DNA from 2 places in the Shewanella sp. BJSY2023SW001 genome. Region 1 is predicted to be linked to the other one. Evidence: riboswitches for the same ligand, from Rfam matches in the RefSeq annotation. Region 1 holds a riboswitch; the other holds the start of a gene.

Region 1 (5,625 bases):
ACCGCCAGCGGCCGGTAATCGAGCCGCGCTGCGCCCGTTGCAGTACTCTTAGAGAGTGCATCGCCGCAACTGGCCACCATGACAGGGTCGACCACCAAAGGAACATCAGGCAGGTGCCGAGCCAACCAGTCACAAAGCAGCTGCAGCTGCGCTTGATTGGCAAGCAAGCCGATTTTTATCGCCTTGGGCGGTAAGTCTCCGAGCAGAGCATTGAGCTGCGCCAGCAACATCTCCTCGCTCACCGCCTCGGTTAGCGTCACTGCCACACTGCTTTGGGCGGTCAAAGTGGTGATGACAGAGCAGCCATGGCAGCCAAGATTACTCAAGGTGGCAAGATCGGCCTGGATACCGGCGCCGCCGCCACTGTCTGAGCCGGCTATGCTCCAGACTATCGGCCTTTTATCAGCCGCCATTTCAGGCTTCCTCTTCATAGCGTGTAGCCTCTGGCTTGGACTTGGACTTAGGCTTTGGATTGGGATTGGACTCGGACTTTTCGCCTACTGTTGCCGGTTGATACAGGGCGCTGCCAGCGGCCTTGAACTGCGCCGACATCCGCGCCATCCCTGCCTCGGCATCCAGTACTTCCAGCGGCTGTGCCGTCAATTCTTCTGCCTGCACAGGCTCGGTTTGGCGCTCTGCCGAGTCTGGCCCTGACGAATCCCCCGAAGCTAGCTGAGATGCAGACAAGGATGCAGCCAGAGACGCTGCATAGTCGCGTACATCCTGGGTGATTTTCATCGAGCAGAACTTGGGGCCGCACATGGAGCAAAAATGCGCCACCTTGGCAGACTCCTGAGGCAGGGATTCATCGTGGAACGCCCGGGCGGTATCGGGATCCAACCCCAGGTTGTATTGATCTTCCCAGCGAAACTCGAATCTGGCCTTTGACAACGCATTGTCGCGCAGCTGGGCACCTGGATGTCCTTTGGCGACATCGGCGGCATGCGCCGCAATTTTGTATGCAATAAGCCCTTGTTTAACGTCTTCCTTGTTAGGCAAGCCCAGATGCTCCTTGGGGGTCACATAACAGAGCATGGCACAGCCGTACCAGGCAATCATCGCCGCGCCTATGCCAGAGGTGAAATGATCATAGCCGGGCGCAATATCCGTGGTCTGGGGCCCCAAGGTGTAGAAAGGCGCCTCATCACAGTACTCAAGCTGCTTGTCCATATTCTCCTTGATCAGCTGCATAGGAATATGGCCCGGCCCTTCGATTATGGTCTGCACATCGTATTCCCAGGCGATTTTCACCAGCTCACCCAAGGTTTCCAGCTCGGCAAACTGAGCCTCGTCGTTGGCATCGGCAATCGAGCCGGGGCGCATGCCGTCACCGAGCGACAGTGACACATCATAGGCGGCGCAAAGCTCACAGATGTCGCGGAAATGGCTGTAGAGAAAGTTTTCCTTATGATGGCTCAGGCACCACTTGGCCATAATGGAGCCGCCGCGGGATACCATGCCGGTCACCCGATTGGCCGTCATGGGCACATAGCGCAGCAAGACCCCGGCATGAATGGTGAAGTAATCCACTCCTTGTTCGGCCTGCTCTATCAGGGTGTCGCGAAACACTTCCCAACTGAGATCTTCGGCAATGCCGTTGACCTTTTCCAGCGCCTGATAGATGGGCACGGTACCTATGGGCACAGGCGAGTTGCGTACTATCCATTCACGGGTTTCGTGGATATAACGGCCGGTGGACAGATCCATCACCGTATCGGCGCCCCAACGGGTGGCCCACACCAGTTTTTCCACCTCTTCCTCGATGGAAGAGGTCACCGCCGAATTACCGATATTGGCGTTGACCTTCACCAAAAAGTTACGGCCGATGATCATAGGCTCGGCTTCCGGATGGTTGATGTTGGCGGGAATAATGGCGCGGCCACGGGCCACTTCGCTGCGAACGAACTCAGGGGTTATCGGCGTGGCAACTATAGCGCCAAAGGCTTCTCCTTTGGCTTTGCGGGCCAGTTGCGGATCTTTGGCAAGCGCTTCGTTGGCCCGGGCCATATTTTCACGAATGGCGATATATTCCATTTCAGGAGTGATAATGCCGGCGCGGGCGTAATGCAATTGGGTCACTCGCTTACCCGGCTTGGCCCGGCGCGGTTTGGGCAAAGCGTCGAATCTCAGATGATCCAGCCCTTCATCCGCCAGTCGCTGCTGGGTAAAACTGGAACTGACCTCGGTCAGCTCTTGCGTATCATCACGCTCTAAGATCCAGCCCTGGCGCAGTTTATCCAGGCCCTGGCGCACATTGATAGCCGCGTTGGGATCTGAATAAGGGCCGGCACAATCATAAACACGTACAACGGGATTGGGTTCAAATTGCGCGCTGCCATCTTGGGTTGGTATTCGGGTGTCTGTCTGCCTGATTTGGCGCATGGCAACCTGAATATCGGCCCGGGAGCCCTGAACAAACAGCTTCTGTGAATTGGGATGCTGCAAGGGTTTAAGGTTATCGATAAAAGCCTGGGCGGCCTCTCGGGTTTGACGACGATTGGATTGACGATTTGACATAAGCAAGCTCACTCTTTTGGAAAATGAAATTGCTTGTCAGGAGAGTTGAATAATAAGCGGCGCAAGCTGACTGGTTAAACTCCTTGATTTGGAGTCTTCCTCCGGCGGTGTTGGCAGACTGACCTCGTGGTTTCAGGTCAGTTCAATGTCCGCTGGAGAAGCCAGATATCGCCTCGGCTCTTTAAAGCCTTTGGCATAGATTTTTGCTCGCAGTGGCTGCGGTAATGCTGCAGCTGAATGCTTGTTTCCTTCGCAGGTGCTAGCCTGATCAGGTTCAACGGATCCCGAATAAACGGTCTCAGCCCAGAGGGCACTCCGACAAGATTACTGCCGAGTATAAGCACAAGCGGAAGCGGGAAACAAGCCCGACAGCAAAACGCGCCGCAGAATCTAATCCATTAAAATCACAAGTTAATCATTTGAAGTTAATACAAATATTTACAAAAATCTGGAAACCAATCTATTTCCAATCAAATAAATTGATTGCAAAACTCACTTACCAAGCCGCTTTAGACGGCTGGCCACCGCCTCCTTGAGTGCTTTTTCCATCTCTGTCTGACCGCACTTAAATGGAAACCCCAAGTTTTCGGCGTAGGGATTGAGCGGAGTCGGCACCTTGACGACCCGATAGCAGGTATCACCATCCTTGACGATACGGTTAGGGTCGAGCGGCAGATCCAGACTGGCCACTTTATTGAAATCATCGGCGTCATTGACCCAAAGCACCTCCATCTCCCCATCCATTTCACTGAGGCTCTTGCGTCCCGTAGCCTTATCCGCATATTGCTGTGATAGCTGCTGCAGCGCCTGCTGTTGCGAGTGTTGCAATACTTTTCGGGCAGACTTTAATGCGTTTGAACTGAAGTCCAGCTGAGCTTGCTCTGCCGGCTGCGATTTAAAGTCATTTGCTCGCTCTGGCGCAGGTACGGCTGCATTTTTCGTTTCTTCAATGACGCTACCAATAGGTTTAACGCTTTGATCCCGAATCTTGGGGACGCTTTGCTCATTCAGGTTTTTAACTCTGTCTTTCCGAGGGTTTTGCTCAGCTTCTTGAACAGTTTCTTGCACAGCCACTTGTTCAGTCTCTTGCAGCGGCTCTTCGGCGGCCTGCTTTGGTGGCTCAGAACGCTTGCTTGAGTCAGCTTTTTTAACCTCTATCGCTTCTTTGGACTGGATTATTGCTTCTTCGGCCAAGGCTTCCGGCACTGGCGTTAACGGTTTGGGGCTGGGCTGACTGAAATAAAGATAGGATTGCAACGCCTTGGGTTTGGCAGGCTCTGTCACCACTCTTCGCCATTCGGCCTGCTGCCAAAACCAGGATAACCCCAGCAATAGCACTAAGTGCGCGGCTCCCGCCACGGTCCAACTACTGATGGCGTTGCCCTTTGCCTCAGCATCCCCCTGCTCTGCTTTTTTAGTCATGCCAACTTGCGCCAGGCATTGGGGTTGAACCCCAAGCTGTTGACTAAAAAGCGATTGGTCAAAGAAAGGGTCAATCGAATGTATTTGAAAATGGCTTGGTTGGCAGGAACCTGTGTTAAGGATTTCATCCAGATCAAGCTCAAAGGCAGCATCCCTACCCGGAATGCTGAAGCTCAAGCTTGCCATTGTCGCCGGGCTTTCGTCTCGGCTGGCAATCAATTTATCTGAATGTGGAGGCATAAGCCGCTGATTTATCTTTCGCCAAATGTAAACTCAGTGTTAGAGAAAACCCTCGGTAAAAAGTTCATTCCCTTGTTTGAAAAGCAATTTACGCTACAAACTCAAATCGATGGCTTCAAACAAAACAGGTAAAACCTTTGTCGAATAAGGCTGACGGGATCCTCTGAACAAAATAACTGTAAAAAGCGACTTGGAAGCCGAGCAACGAGTTGTTAAGGTGCAGCATTAGACGTTTGCAAAAAATGCAGATGATACGGTTTAAAGAACAAATCAATCTCAGCGAACAGCTGTACACTTTTATCTAGCCAGAGTGCCATAGCGCTGTTAGACTCACTTTCAATGAGGTCGAACCAGAGAGTCAATCATGCCCAACAGCAAAGTCCCAGCAGCCGAAGCCCAGTTCAATGGCCAGTTTTCCGCTGGATACAGTCTGAATGAAGAGATAGCCAATGCCGTCAGCCATGGTTTGGGGGTGATTGCCGGCATTCTGGGATTAGTGCTGATGTTACTCAAGGGCTGGCATTCGCTGGACACCATTCAGTTAACAGGTGTAACCATCTATGGCAGCAGTATTATCCTGCTGTTCCTCTGCTCGACCCTGTATCACAGCATTCCTCAGCCAGAGTGGAAACGGCGCCTCAAGATGCTGGATCACTGCGCCATCTATCTGTTGATAGCCGGAACCTATACCCCGCTGATGTTAATTACTTTGGCCGATGCCCAGGAAGAATGGGTACTGGTAGCCATCTGGTTATTGGCACTGGGGGGAATAGTGTTCAAGAGCTGCTTTATTCACAGATTCAAGGCGCTGAGCCTGATATTGTATTTGGCCATGGGCTGGCTCTGCGTCGCCGTGTTGCCTGAGCTTATCGATAACCTGTCAACTGCCGGGTTCAACTTGCTGTTGGCCGGAGGCCTGAGCTATAGCTTGGGGGTGATCTTCTACGCCACCAAGGCGATCCCTTTCAATCATGCCATCTGGCATCTATTTGTATTGGGCGGCGCCGTTTGCCATTTCCTGTGTGTTTATCTGACGGTGATCTAACGCAGGCGAATAGGCTTAACTCAGCGCCGCCCTAGAGAGACGGCTTCCGGCTTGCTGTGCCAACTCTAGTGCAGCTAGGCCGGAGCTCTTATCTCAGCCTGCCATTGATTAAATTCACTGAGTAACCTCCGAGCGGCGATACTATAGCCTCCACCCAAGTCTTGCCAAACAGCCGCAATACATTCCAAGGTACATAACCCGCCCTGGCGCTGATTGCGCCGTAACCGAAACGCTGAGCCCTGCTCTGCTTGCAGTTCGACTCTGGCAAGCGACTGCAGATAGGGGCTTTGGCGATACATCTTGCCGGCCTCCTGCCAGGTTGCATCGAGTATGACCAGCGAATTTAGCGGCTTCCCTAATTTCAGAGCAGTTTTCTGAACGGCTTCCTGAGTAGCGTCTTG
Region 2 (5,625 bases), on a different contig from region 1:
ATGGTGTTTATGCAAACCAGTAAGGTGCCTAAGGTGGTTGATTTTTCCATCGACTACTTACGTGCCGGTTATCATAAGGATAGTTTCGCCGAGTGCCGAATAACCCGTCAGGGACGGCGAGTGGCCAATGTCAATATCGACTGCTGGCAGACCAACCGCAAGCAGCTGATTGCAACCGCCCGGGCACACTTTTTGATTGATTGAGAATAAGGGATTGGCAGATGAAAAAAGTCTTGGTAATAGCAGCAACCCTGCTGGCTCTGGCAGGCTGCGCCAACCATACGGCCGGGGTGTATGCCAGCTCGACCGGTGAAAGTCGCATCGACAACAGCAGCTTTGCCCGCTCGGTGAGTGTCGGTGACTTGATGGCAAGAGGCGAGGGCGGCTTGCTCAGAGGCACTGCCACCATCAGCAGCAAAGTCGCTACCGATATGCGTGTTCAGTACAAATTCACCTGGTATGACGCCAGCGGTTATACCCTGGATGATGAAGGTGTGTCCTGGAAGTCGGTCAAGCTGCATGGTAAACAGCAGTTGCAGGTGAGCGCCGTGGCGCCGAATCCGACTGCCAGTCGTTTTGAGATCTATGTGCGCGAGGCCTTTTCAAACTAAAAGTTGCAACCTCGGCACCACTGCCGCCCGAACCATTATTCCAGTTGATGCTCAACGAACGGGACTATTGGTGTGGGCGGTTTTTTATCCCCCCAGATACAATTTGGCAACCTGGCTCACTTTTGTTGGTAACTCGTGTATACTGGCCCTCGCCAAGGGGTGTTTACCGCATTGCGGTTGACTGAGATGTCGTATGACGAACCCTTAGAACCTGATCCGGCTAGTACCGGCGTAGGAATGGGCCACAATTCGTGCACTTTCAACTCGCTTTCTTATTGCCGGATCTCAAACTGTGAATATTTGAGGTCCTATGTCCAAGTTTACCGTACCTACTCTGCTCGCCAGTACCATTCAGATGCTGCTGTGGGCACCCGTTCATGCCGCCGATAATCCCGGCGTTGAAAAGCAAGATGAGCAACAAGCCATGGAAGTGATAGTCGTCAGCGGCGACTTTCGTGGCCTGACGCTGGAGAAGATGCCCTCCAGCGTGACTGTTATCGACGAGCAGCGCATTGAAGATCAAGGCGCCGAGCATTTCGAAGATATGCTGGGTAACGTAGCCAACTTCAACTGGTCAGGTGCCAGCTCCCGGCCAAGATACTTCCAGATCCGCGGGGTCGGTGAGCAGGAGCAATACCAGGGAGCGCCCAACTCCTCTGTGGGCTTTATTATCGATGATATCGATCTCTCCGGGCTGGGCAGCGTTTCCAGCCTGTACGATCTGCAGCAGTTTGAAGTGCTGCGTGGCCCTCAGGGCACCCGCTATGGCGCCAATGCCCTGGCCGGTCTTATCTATCTCAAGAGCAATGATCCCACAGACGTATTCGAGCACGGCGCCGAAGTCTCGCTCGGTAATGATAATCTGCAAACCTTCAGCGGCTTCAGTTCCGGCCCAGTGACAGATTCCGGCAAGCTGCTCTATCGTGTGGCGCTGCAGCAACACAAGCAGAACGGTTATCGCGACAACCTGTATCTGGGCCGTGACGATACCAATGAGCGTGATGAATTCAGCGGCCGTATCAAGCTGCGCTGGTACGCCACCGACAAGTTGCAGGCAGACTTCACTCTACTGCACGCCGATTTTGACAATGGTTATGATGCCTGGACTCTGGACAATAACGGCTTCGATACCATTACCGATGCGCCGGGCGTCGACAAACAGCGCACCACGGGTTCCAGCCTCAAGCTGAGTTATACCGGCTTTGAGGCTTTTGAGCTGGTGTCCCTGTCAAGCTATGCCGCCACAGATCATCACCACGGTTACGACGGTGACTGGGCCAACCCGGATTACTGGGCCGGAAAAGAGTGCGGCGGCGCACCCTGTGAGTACGATTACACCTGGGATAAGCGTGGCGAGCGGCGCACTCTGTCACAGGAGTTCAGATTCAGCTCCAACGAGGCCGGGCGGATTTTCGGCGGCAGCACCGACTGGCTGGCCGGGCTCTATTTTATGGATCTCGATGAGGACAATGATCTCTACTCTGAATACAACGGCGGGCCGGATGAAGTGCTGACTTCCCGCTACAGCGCCAGTAACTATGCGGTGTTTGCCCAGTTGGACTCAGATCTGGGGGCGGGCTACAGCCTGTCTATCGGTGCTCGTATCGAGCGACGTGAGAGTGACTACAGCGACAGCAATGGTGATGCCTTTAGCCCATCGGAAAACATGTGGGGCGGCCATATCGCCCTATCCAAGGCGCTGGCTGAACACCATGAAGCCTATGTTCGGATAGCTAGAGGCTACAAGGCCGGTGGTTTTAATATGACGCTGCCCCAGGAGCTGGCCGACAAGAAAGAGTTCGATACCGAAATCCTCTACAACTATGAACTGGGGCTGAAATCCAGCTGGGCCGATGGCTTGCTGGATACCCGTCTGGCACTGTTCTTTATGGACAGGGAAGATCAGCAGGTAGCGGCCTCACTGCAGGATCCTGTCGATCCCCAGCGCTTTATTCTGTTCACCGAAAACGCCGGCAGCTCCAATAACTATGGCGCCGAGCTGGAAGCCAACTGGTATCCCACAGATTCACTGCAGTTCTACACCAGCCTTGGGTATCTGCAGACAGAATACGGTGATTACCTGTATCAGGATAAATATGGCAACCCTGTGGATCTCAGCGGCCGGGAACTGGCCCACTCGCCGAGATGGACCTATAGTCTCGGCATGACCTGGCGCAATGACATGGGCTGGTTTGCCAACCTCAACAGCAGTGGCAAGAGTGCGTTCTACTACTCAGACAGCAATGATTCCCGCTCTGAAGACTATCAAGTGGTCAACGCCAAGCTGGGCTATGAGGCAGACAAGTGGTCGGTTTACCTCTGGGGCCGCAACCTGTTCGATGAAAAATACGGCGTGCGCGGTTTCTACTTCGGCAATGAGCCGGATCAAAACTGGGCCGAGAAGCAATATATCCGCTACGGGGACCCACGCCAGATTGGTGTGACCTTCAACGTCAAATTTATCTGATGGCATAAGCCGTTGTCGGCCGGGGCGTGTTGCAGCGCCCCGGTTCATTACAGGAGATGTAAAATGAAGTTAACTGCCGAAATCAGCATGTATCCGCTCCACGATGAGTATCTGGAACCTATTCAATGGTTTATCAAGCGCCTGGACAGTTATGCCAACATAGAGAGAACCACCAATGCCATGGCGACTCAGGTGTGCGGTGATTATGCCGAGGTGATGGCCATGCTGGCCACCGAGATGCAGGCAGCGCACGAGAAATTTGGCAAGGCGGTGTTTGTCTGTAAATTTATCGGTGGTGAGCTGAACTTGGGCCACAGGGAATAACCCATGAGTGAATTCTGGCACTGGCTCGCCGAGGCCGGCTCTCAGGCCCAGGGCATGGGCGCCTGGGAAGCGGTAGCCGTGGTATTGGCCTTGGCCTATCTGCTGCTGGCCATGAAAGCCAATATCTGGTGTTGGGCGGCAGCCTTTGCCAGCACCGCCATCTACACTGTGCTGTTCTGGAAAGTCGCGCTGCTGATGGAGTCAGTGCTCAACGTCTATTACATGGCGATGGCGCTGTACGGATACTGGCTCTGGCGCCGGGGTGGGGAAAACCATCAAGGAGTGGCCGTGACCTCCTGGCCCTGGCAGCGGCACCTGGTACTGATTCTGTTGACTGGGTTGGTGTCTCTGTTTGTCGGTCATATGATGGCGACTTTCACTCAGGCAGCCTTCCCCTACCTGGATGCGGCAACCAGCTGTTTTGCTGTGATGACGACTTTTCTGGTGGCGCGCAAAGTGCTGGAAAACTGGCTCTATTGGGTGGTTATCGATCTGGTGTCCATCTATCTCTATTTAAGCAAGGGCTTGATGTTGACCTCACTCTTGTTTGTGCTCTACGTGGGGATGGCGGTAGCCGGATACTTTATCTGGCGCGCCAGAGCCCAGGAATCCCGCGGTCGCGACTCCTCACAGCTTGAAAGCGGCGCGGCATGAAAGGCAAACCGCTGACAGAACTTGAGGCCAGTCTGGGTGAAGGTTTGAGCTGCGAGCTCAACGCCGCCCTCAAGCGGCTACAGTTGTGGCCGCTTGAGGGGGCCAAGCCGCTCACCCTTGGGCTAAGCAACCAAAACTGGCTCTTGCAAGCCAGCAGCGAGTTATTGGTGCTGAGAGTCAATTCCCCGGGCTCAGACCGTATCTGCGACAGAAACAACGAACTGGCATGTTGGCGGGTTGCCGAGAAGGCGAATTTGGCACCAGGGCTGATTTGGGTCAGCGCTGACAAGGGGTTATATCTGAGCCGCTTTATCGAACAAGCGCCGCAAGCCAACTGGCAGCAGTTACTCGCATCCAAAGGCGCGGCCGAGATCGCAAGCGCGGCTCATAATGCCTTTGTTAATCGCAACAGCTTCTCTGGCCTGCCTGAGCGCAAACATGATTCTAAGCATGATTCTAAACATGAGTCTAAACATGAGCCTAAACATGAAGTTGGCTCAGGCGCTGTATTGGGAGCCAGGCAAGGCAAATCACCTCAGGCCTTACTGCTGGAGTTGCTGCTGGGGCTGAGGGCATTGCCGGCCCCCAAGCTCGAAATCAGTGTTGCCGAGCAGTGGCGCATCTATCTGGAGCGGCTCGATGACATGGCACTGAGCCGGGGGCAGCCTTCAAGCTGGCAACAGCGGCTCATGCAACTTCATTCGGCCCAAGGGTTATTCGAGCAGTGCAACACTCGGCTGGAGGCCTGCCTGCTGAGGCTGCAGTATTGTCACAGGGATCTCAATCCTCATAATTTGCTGCTGGCCGAGAATGGACTCAAGTGCGTCGATTTTGAATATGCCTGCGCTTCCCACCCGCTGTTTGAGTTGGCCGGGGTGCTGTCATCCCATCAACTGAGCGCCGAGGGGCAGCAGTGGCTCATTTATCACTATCTTGAGCAGCATCCACATTTAACCGACGATGCCCACCTGGCCGTGGCTGCAGCCGTCGATGTCTACTGGCTGTTTGCCTGCTGCTGGGCCTTGCAGATGGCCTGGGACAATCAGCAGCAGTCTTATCTCGACTGGTTTGATGACTTCTGGCATCTTGTAAAGCATCAATGAGTCAGGCAGGGAAGCGGTCGCCTGGCCTTAGCCAACTTAAAGTATTTAATGGATGAAACGCATTGTTATTGCCCTGGCGCTGCTTATTGCGCTCAGTGCCTGCTCCACCAAGGTCAGCTATTATTTCCTCGATTGGGCCATAGAGTGGCAGCTGGAAGATTATGTCACTCTCGACCGGCAACAGGAGCAGGCGTTTGACGCTATTCTCGACCCTTTTCTCGCCTGGCATCGCAGCCAGGAGTTACCCAGATACAGTGCCCAGTTAAAAACGCTGCAAACCGAGCTTGCCGATGGCACTTTAACGCCACAGAGTTGGCGTCGTCATGTGGATACGGCAAGAGATCACTGGTTTCGGCTGTTTGCCCAGGTGTTTGACGATCTTTTGCCCCTTATCGCTTCTTTGAGTGACCAACAGGTCGCCCAGGTGATTGCCAAACTGGAGGCCGATGAGCAGGAGCTGGTGGAT

Evidence for each region. A riboswitch is a leader RNA that binds a small molecule or an ion and turns the genes downstream of it on or off. The one in region 1 is predicted to bind thiamine pyrophosphate.
Region 2: another riboswitch for thiamine pyrophosphate. It lies ahead of ACMHXH_RS08770 (TonB-dependent receptor); the one in region 1 lies ahead of thiC (phosphomethylpyrimidine synthase ThiC).

The regions. Positions count from the first base shown of each region.
Region 1 is NZ_JBKORF010000011.1:22,433-28,057, reverse strand. Features, by position in the region: gene thiE (thiamine phosphate synthase) at 1-413, opposite strand, end outside; gene thiC (phosphomethylpyrimidine synthase ThiC) at 415-2,517, opposite strand; TPP riboswitch at 2,746-2,845, opposite strand; gene ACMHXH_RS01850 (hypothetical protein) at 3,010-3,939, opposite strand; gene ACMHXH_RS01845 (hypothetical protein) at 3,964-4,167, shown strand; gene trhA (PAQR family membrane homeostasis protein TrhA) at 4,544-5,224, shown strand; gene ACMHXH_RS01835 (tRNA-uridine aminocarboxypropyltransferase) at 5,299-5,625, opposite strand, start outside.
Region 2 is NZ_JBKORF010000036.1:126,277-131,901, reverse strand. Features, by position in the region: gene ACMHXH_RS08780 (PaaI family thioesterase) at 1-204, shown strand, start outside; gene ACMHXH_RS08775 (YcfL family protein) at 222-611, shown strand; TPP riboswitch at 757-866, shown strand; gene ACMHXH_RS08770 (TonB-dependent receptor) at 922-3,078, shown strand; gene ACMHXH_RS08765 (hypothetical protein) at 3,142-3,402, shown strand; gene pnuC (nicotinamide riboside transporter PnuC) at 3,406-4,056, shown strand; gene ACMHXH_RS08755 (phosphotransferase) at 4,053-5,159, shown strand; gene ACMHXH_RS08750 (DUF6279 family lipoprotein) at 5,212-5,625, shown strand, end outside.